DNA from 2 places in the Herbiconiux sp. FW305-C-125 genome. Region 2 is predicted to be linked to the other one. Evidence: riboswitches for the same ligand, from Rfam matches in the RefSeq annotation. Region 2 holds a riboswitch; the other holds the start of a gene.
The links. A riboswitch is a leader RNA that binds a small molecule or an ion and turns the genes downstream of it on or off. The one in region 2 is predicted to bind thiamine pyrophosphate.
Positions count from the first base shown of each region.

Region 1: linked by a shared signal. The riboswitch ahead of thiM (hydroxyethylthiazole kinase) and the one ahead of AC3WLB_RS01865 (ECF transporter S component) in region 2 are both predicted to bind thiamine pyrophosphate.

Region 1 is NZ_JBYSYO010000012.1:88,057-91,456, reverse strand. Features, by position in the region: gene AC3WLB_RS21335 (LLM class flavin-dependent oxidoreductase) at 1-1,177, opposite strand, end outside; gene AC3WLB_RS21330 (TetR/AcrR family transcriptional regulator) at 1,188-1,739, opposite strand; TPP riboswitch at 1,821-1,912, shown strand; gene thiM (hydroxyethylthiazole kinase) at 1,904-2,713, shown strand; gene thiE (thiamine phosphate synthase) at 2,710-3,357, shown strand; gene AC3WLB_RS21315 (bifunctional hydroxymethylpyrimidine kinase/phosphomethylpyrimidine kinase) at 3,354-3,400, shown strand, end outside.
Region 2 is NZ_JBYSYO010000001.1:332,335-335,734, forward strand. Features, by position in the region: gene AC3WLB_RS01860 (ABC transporter ATP-binding protein) at 1-936, opposite strand, end outside; gene AC3WLB_RS01865 (ECF transporter S component) at 940-1,557, opposite strand; TPP riboswitch at 1,634-1,744, opposite strand; gene AC3WLB_RS01870 (hypothetical protein) at 1,774-2,148, opposite strand; gene glgX (glycogen debranching protein GlgX) at 2,253-3,400, shown strand, end outside.

The DNA.
Region 1 (3,400 bases), on a different contig from region 2:
GGAGGTCGATCACGATGCCGCCGTCGTTCGTGCTGCGCCCCGAGATGCCGTGCCCGCCGCTGCGGATGGCGAGCGGGACATCCGGATGCTCACGCGCGAAACCCACCGCCAGCGCCACCTGCTGGGCGTCGGCGGGTTGCAGCACGAGCCCCGGCCGGCCGCCGCGCATGTACGTGTTCGCGACATCCGGGTACTCGAAGTCGCCCGGCTCGATGGCGTGCACCCCTGCGGGGACGGCGTCGTAGGCGATGCCCGCGCGGCGCTGCGCGAGCGCCGCGACCGAGCGCGCCGGCCCGGCCGCGACCGCGAGCCCGCTCTGCGCCCGCTCGCGCTCGACGAGCTCGCGCACCAGCGGGGCGACCTCGGCGCCGAAGTACTGCAGGGCCTGGGGGTCGTCGGCCATGGCGATGAAGGTCGAGACGCCGTCGGCGAGCGTGTAGCCGGCGAGCTCCTCGGCCCAGGCGCGCGCATCCTTCGGTGACGGCCCGATGTTCAGCAGCCGCCGGATGCTCCGCGGGTCGCGGCCCGCGGCCTGGGCGGCCTCGTCGATGCGCTCGTTGCCCCGGGCGTACTCGCCCGGCTCGAGCCAGGGGAGCGAGGGGAGCCAGCCGTCGGCGGCACGGCCGATGAGCGCGAGCATCCGCGGTTTGCGGGCGCCGAGCCAGATCGGGATCTCATGGGCGGGGCGGGGGCCGCGCTTCGCGCCGTGCACCGAGTGGGTCGAGCCGTCGATGAACACACCGCCGCGCTGCGCGGTGTCCCAGCGCGCCCGGATGATGGCGATCGCCTCTCCCAGAGCGGTGACGGCCTGGCCGGGGGTGAGCTTCGGGGTGCCCATCGCCTCGATCGCGTCCCAGAACGCGCCGGCGCCGAGGCCGAGGTCGAGGCGGCCGCCGGAGAGGAGGTCGAGGCTCGCGGCCGCGCCGGCGAGCACCGCCGGAGGCCGCAGCGGCAGGTTCAGCACGTTCGGCGCGATGTGCACGCGTTCGGTGGCGGCGGCGACGTAGGACATGAGGGTCCAGGTGTCGAGGAACGACGGCTGGTAGGGGTGGTCTTGGAAGGTGACCAGATCGAGGCCGGACGCCTCCGCGAGCTGGGCGAGGCGCACAGGCGTCTGCGGATCACCCGCGGTGGGGGTGATGAAGGCGCCGAAGCGCAGGTCGTGTCCGTAGTCCATGGTGATCCTTTCAGGCGCGGATGCCCGCGATGAGAACGTCGAGAAGAACCGGCCGATCGGCCGGTGAGCCGAGGCGCACGGCGTGCTCGACGCCGCATACGAGCCGCTGCAGTTGCGCGGCCGAGAGGTCGGCGCGCACGGCGCCGGTGGCCTGGGCGCGGGCGAGGACGGTGCCGAAGCCGGCGTGCACCTGCGCTCGCGCCGCGGTGCACTCGCTGTGCACCGCGGGATCGGAGCGTTCGAGGTCGACGAGCACGGCCTGGAGGCCGGAGTCGGCGAGCTGCAGCGCGAGCGCGTCGTCGAGGAACCGGCGGAGCGCGACGAGCGGATCGGGCTCGCGTGCCGCGGCATCGGCCGCGTCGCCCAGGCGGCGGAGCGATTCGACGCTCAACGCCTCGACGAGCGCGCGCACGGTGGGGAAGTGCCGGTATACCGTGCCCACGCCGACGCCGGCCTCGCGCGCAACCTCGTTCAGCCGGAGGTCGGCCGCGTCGTGCCCCTTGGCGACTTCGAGGATGCGCTCGCGGCTGCGCACCGCGTCGGCCCGGACGGAAGGAGTCATGAAGAACACTGTACCCCTAAAACGGATTACTTATCCGTTTACGGCGGAGGACTCGGCGCCAGGTCGGCTAGCCTGGAGGCAACACGTGACACGGGGTGCCCTGCGGGGCTGAGAACACACCCGTCGAACCTGATCTAGTTCGTACTAGCGAAGGGATGTCGCGCATGACGCGCACGCCGGAACAGCTGACCCAATCCACCGTCGACGCCTGGCAGGCGGTGCGCGAGCAGGCACCGCTCGTGCAGTGCCTCACCAACGCCGTGGTGAGCAACTTCACCGCCAACGCCCTCCTCGCCCTGGGGGCCGCGCCCGCGATGGTCGACATCCCGGGCGAAGCGGGCCCCTTCGCCGCCGTCGCGTCGGGCGCGCTGATCAACCTCGGCACCCCGACCGCCGAACAGCGCACGGCGATGCGCGAGTGCGCGGCCGCCGCCGGTGCGGCCGGCACGCCGTGGGTGCTCGACCCGGTCGCGATCGGCGCGCTGCCGGTGCGCACGGCGCTCGCGGCCGAGCTCGTAGCGCTTCGCCCCGCGATCGTGCGGGGCAACGCCTCGGAGATCATCGCGCTCGACGGCGCGGGCGAGGGTGGCCGCGGGGTGGATGCCGTCGACACGGTCGAGGATGCGGTCGCCGCCGCCCGCCGCATCGCCCGCCGCACCGGGGGAGTGGTCGCGGTGTCCGGCGCGGTCGACGTCGTGACCGACGGCACCGACGAGGTGCGTCTGGCGAACGGAGACCCCCTGCTCACGCGGGTGACCGGCGGCGGCTGCGCCCTCGGCGCGGTGATGGCCGCTTTCGCCGGGGTCGGCGAGGACGGGCTCACGAGCGCGATCGCGGCCGTCACCGTCTACAACATCGCCGCCGAAGTCGCCGCCGGGCGTGCCACCGGCCCCGGCAGCTTCGTGCCCCTGTTCCTCGACACGCTCGCCGGCCTCGACGCCGCGACCCTGCGCATCCGGGCGGTCGTCTCGTGAACGCCGACCTGAGCCTCTACCTCGTCACCGACACGCGGATCGCGGGCGCGGCCGGGCACGACCTCGTCGACCTCGTGCAGGCCGCGACGGCGAACGGCGTGACGGCGGTGCAGGTGCGGGAGAAGGATGCGCCGGCGCGCCGGTTCCTCGACACGGTCGCGCGGCTGGCACGCGTGATCCCGGCGGACGTGGCGCTCATCGTCAACGACCGCGTCGACGTCTTCCTCGCCGCGCGCGCTGCGGGAGAGCGGGTGGCGGGCGTGCACGTCGGGCAGTCCGATCTGCCGGCTGCGGCGGTGCGCGAGCTGATCGGCGCGGCGGCGGTGCTCGGGCTGAGCGCGTCGACGCCGGAGCAGCTGGCGGCGGCCGCCGATTCGGGCGTGGTCGACTACGTCGGCATCGGCGCGCTGCACGCCACCGCCACCAAAGCGGATGCGCCGCCCCCGCTCGGGCTGACGGAGTTCGCTCGGCTGGCCGGCCTGAGCGCGCTGCCGGCGGTCGCGATCGGTGGGGTGACTGCGCCCGACCTTGCGCCGCTGCGGCGAGCGGGTGCGGCAGGTGCGGCGGTCGTCTCAGCGATCTGTGCGGCGCCCGACCCCGGCGGTGCGGCACGGCAGCTGCGCGCGACGTGGGACGCGGCATGAGCGGGGACCAGGTGGCGGCGGCGCGGGTGCCGCGGGTGCTGAG
Region 2 (3,400 bases):
CAGGAGCACCCCGCGCCGGGCGTCCGGCTCCGGCTCCGGCCCTGCCACTGGCACCGGCACCGGCACTGGCACTGGCACTGGCACTGTGATGGCTTCGCCGGGGCGGCCCGTCGGGCGCACGGCATCAGGCCACGACGCGAGCGGGTCGTGGCCGGGCACCCAGACACCGGCGCGTGCGAGCGCTTCGCCCTGGGCTCCGAGCACCTCGGCGGGCGTTCCGTCGGCCAGCACCCCACCGCCCGCTTCGAGCACCACCACCCGGTCGACGACGTCGAGCCAGATGTCGACGCGATGCTCGATCACCATGAAGGTGGCCGAGGAGCGCCGCACCAGCTCGGCCACCGCATCCCGCACCTCCACGACCCCCACCGGGTCGAGGTTGGCCGTCGGTTCGTCGAGCAGCAGCACCCCTGGGCGCATCGCCACGACACCGGCGAGCGCCACGCGCTGCTTCTGCCCGCCCGACAGCTCCGCCGTGGAGCGGTCGAGCGGAAGGTCGAGGCCGACGGCCGCGAGCGCAGCCTCGACACGCGGCCAGATCTCCGGGCGCGGAACGCCGAGGTTCTCGCAGCCGAACGCCACGTCATCGCCCACTCGCGCGAGCACGATCTGGGAGTCCGGATCTTGCAGCACCAGACCGGCCGAGCCGCGCGCGTGCCGCGGGTCGGTGCCGGCGAGCTCGAGCGCGCCCTCCTCCTCCCCCTCGTCGGCGCCGCCGAGCACACCCGCGAAGGCCTGCAACAGCGTCGATTTGCCGGCACCGGATGCGCCGAGCAGCAGCACACGCTCGCCCGGCTCGATCACGAGGTCGAGTCCGCGCACCGCCCAGTCCGCGCGCCCGGCGTGCCGCCAGCCCCAGCCCGTGGCACGGAGGCCGGCGGGCTCGGGCTCGGCACGCGCGGCGGGTGCCTCGGCCGGGGTGGATGGGTGGGGCATCCGCTACGCCCTCGCCGTGACCTCGCGCCCGGCGGCGAACCGGTTGAGCGCTCCCGTGCGCGCCAGCGCACGCGCCACCAGCCAGGAGAGCAGGCCCGCGACGACCGCGCCGCCGATGGCACCGCAGACGACGTAGATCGTCTTGAAGTCGAGGCCGTTGCCGGCGTACCAGAGGATGCTGTCGTTGATGCCCATCGCGATGCCCGCGCCCGCCCCCGCGAGCACCGCGACGTAGGCGCGGTAGTTCGCATAGAGGAACGCGGCGAACACGATCTCGGCGCCGAGCCCCTGCACGATGCCGGAGACGAGGGTGAGCACGCCCCACTGGGTTCCCACCAGGGCGGAGACGACCGCGGCGACCAGTTCGGTGAAGACGGCGGCTCCGGGCTTGCGGATGATGAGACCACCGAGCACTCCGGCGAACAGCCAGAATCCGTAGACGAGCGACTGCGCACCGGGGAGCAGTGCTTCGAGGGGGGCACTGACCGGGGTGTAGGTGAGGTTCCAGACCCAGAAGATGAGTCCGGAGGCGACGCCGATGACACTGGCGACGACGATGTCGACGACGCGCCAGCGCAGGACGCGACGCGGAGCGGTGGAGGTTGCGGTGGTGGTGTGCACTGTTCGTGCCCTTTCGTTCCGTGGAAGGGGCACGGGCGGGGGCGTAGCTGCTGTCCGCGTCGCGGACGGTCACTACGCCATTCCCAGAGATGCCTCCCTGCGCTGGCATGATCCAGATCAGGTTCGACGGTCGAAGGTTGAGAACCTTCCTCTCAGCCCGGCTCACCGGACTCCCGTGTGCCTCGAGTATACGCCGCCCCGCGCAGGCGGCGCGGGCTACTTCTTGAGGGCCCGGATCACGCGGGCGAGGGACCAGCCCGCGGTGATGATGAGCGGGATGGAGACCGCGAGGAGCGAGATGAGGTTGGGCTGGAACTTGGCCTCGCCGGCCGTCGTCACGTAGGCGCCGATCGGGATGGCGACCCCGCCACCGCCGAAGCCCTCGCCGTTGGCGTCGCCCGCGCCGAGCTTGTCCGAGGACGCGACCGAGGCCCCAGGGGAGGAGGCCGTTCCGTTCCCGCCGCCGAAGCCCGACCAGACGAGCGCGACGGGAACGATGGTGGCTCCGTCGATCTCGACCGGGTTTCCGTAGGCGGCTCCGACTCCGATGCTGCGGGTGGCGTCGGTGAGGGTCTCAACGAGATTCGGCATGTTCACACGCTACCCGGTTCGAGCCCCGGCGGGTAGGGGCCGGAGTGGCCGTTGAAGTGTCGGCGGATCCGGGTAGCGTGGGCTCCGACCCGACAGGAGATCACATGCAATCATGGCCCGGATCGGCCTACCCCCTCGGCGCGACCTACGACGGGAGCGGCACCAACTTCGCCCTCTTCAGTGAGGCCGCGGAGCGAGTCGAGCTCTGCCTCTTCGACCCCGACGGCACGGAGACCCGCATCGAGCTGACGGAGGTCGACGCCTACGTCTGGCACGCCTACCTCCCGCAGGTGCAGCCGGGCCAGCGCTACGGCTACCGGGTGCACGGCGAATACGACCCCGAGAAGGGCTGCCGGGCCAACCCCAACAAGCTCCTGCTCGACCCCTACGCCAAAGCCACGAGCGGTGAGATCGACTGGGACCAGTCGCTGTTCTCCTACAACTTCGGCGATCCGGATTCGCGGAACGACGACGACTCGGCCGGCCACATGACCTACGGCGTCGTCATCAACCCCTTCTTCGACTGGTCCGGTGACCGCAAGCTGCGCGTGCCGTACAACGAGAGCGTGATCTACGAGGCCCATGTGAAGGGGCTCACCGAGCTGCATCCGGATGTTCCGGAGGAGCTGAGGGGCAGCTATGCCGGTGTCGCGCATCCGGCCGTCATCAGTCACCTCACGAAGCTCGGCATCACCGCGATCGAACTGATGCCCGTGCACCAGTTCGTGAACGACAGTGTGCTGCTCGACAAGGGGCTCAGCAACTACTGGGGTTACAACACCATCGGGTTCTTCGCGCCGCACAACTCCTACTCGTCCACCGGCGACCTCGGTCAGCAGGTGCAGGAGTTCAAGGGCATGGTGAAGTCGCTGCACGCGGCCGGCATCGAGGTCATCCTCGACGTGGTGTACAACCACACCGCTGAGGGCAATCACCTCGGCCCCACGCTCAGCTTCCGGGGCATCGACAACGCCGCCTACTACCGGCTGGTGGAAGACGATCTCCGTTACTACATGGACTACACCGGCACCGGCAACTCGCTGAACGTGCGGCAGCCGCACTCGCTGCAGCTCATCATGGACTCGCTGCGCTACTGGGTCACCGAGATGCACGTCGACGGCTTCCGGTTCGACCTCGCCGCCACCCTCGCGCGCGAGTTCTACGAGGTCGACCGCCTGTCGAGCTTCTTCGAGCTCGTGCAGCAAGACCCGGTGGTCTCGCAGGTGAAGCTCATCGCCGAGCCGTGGGATGT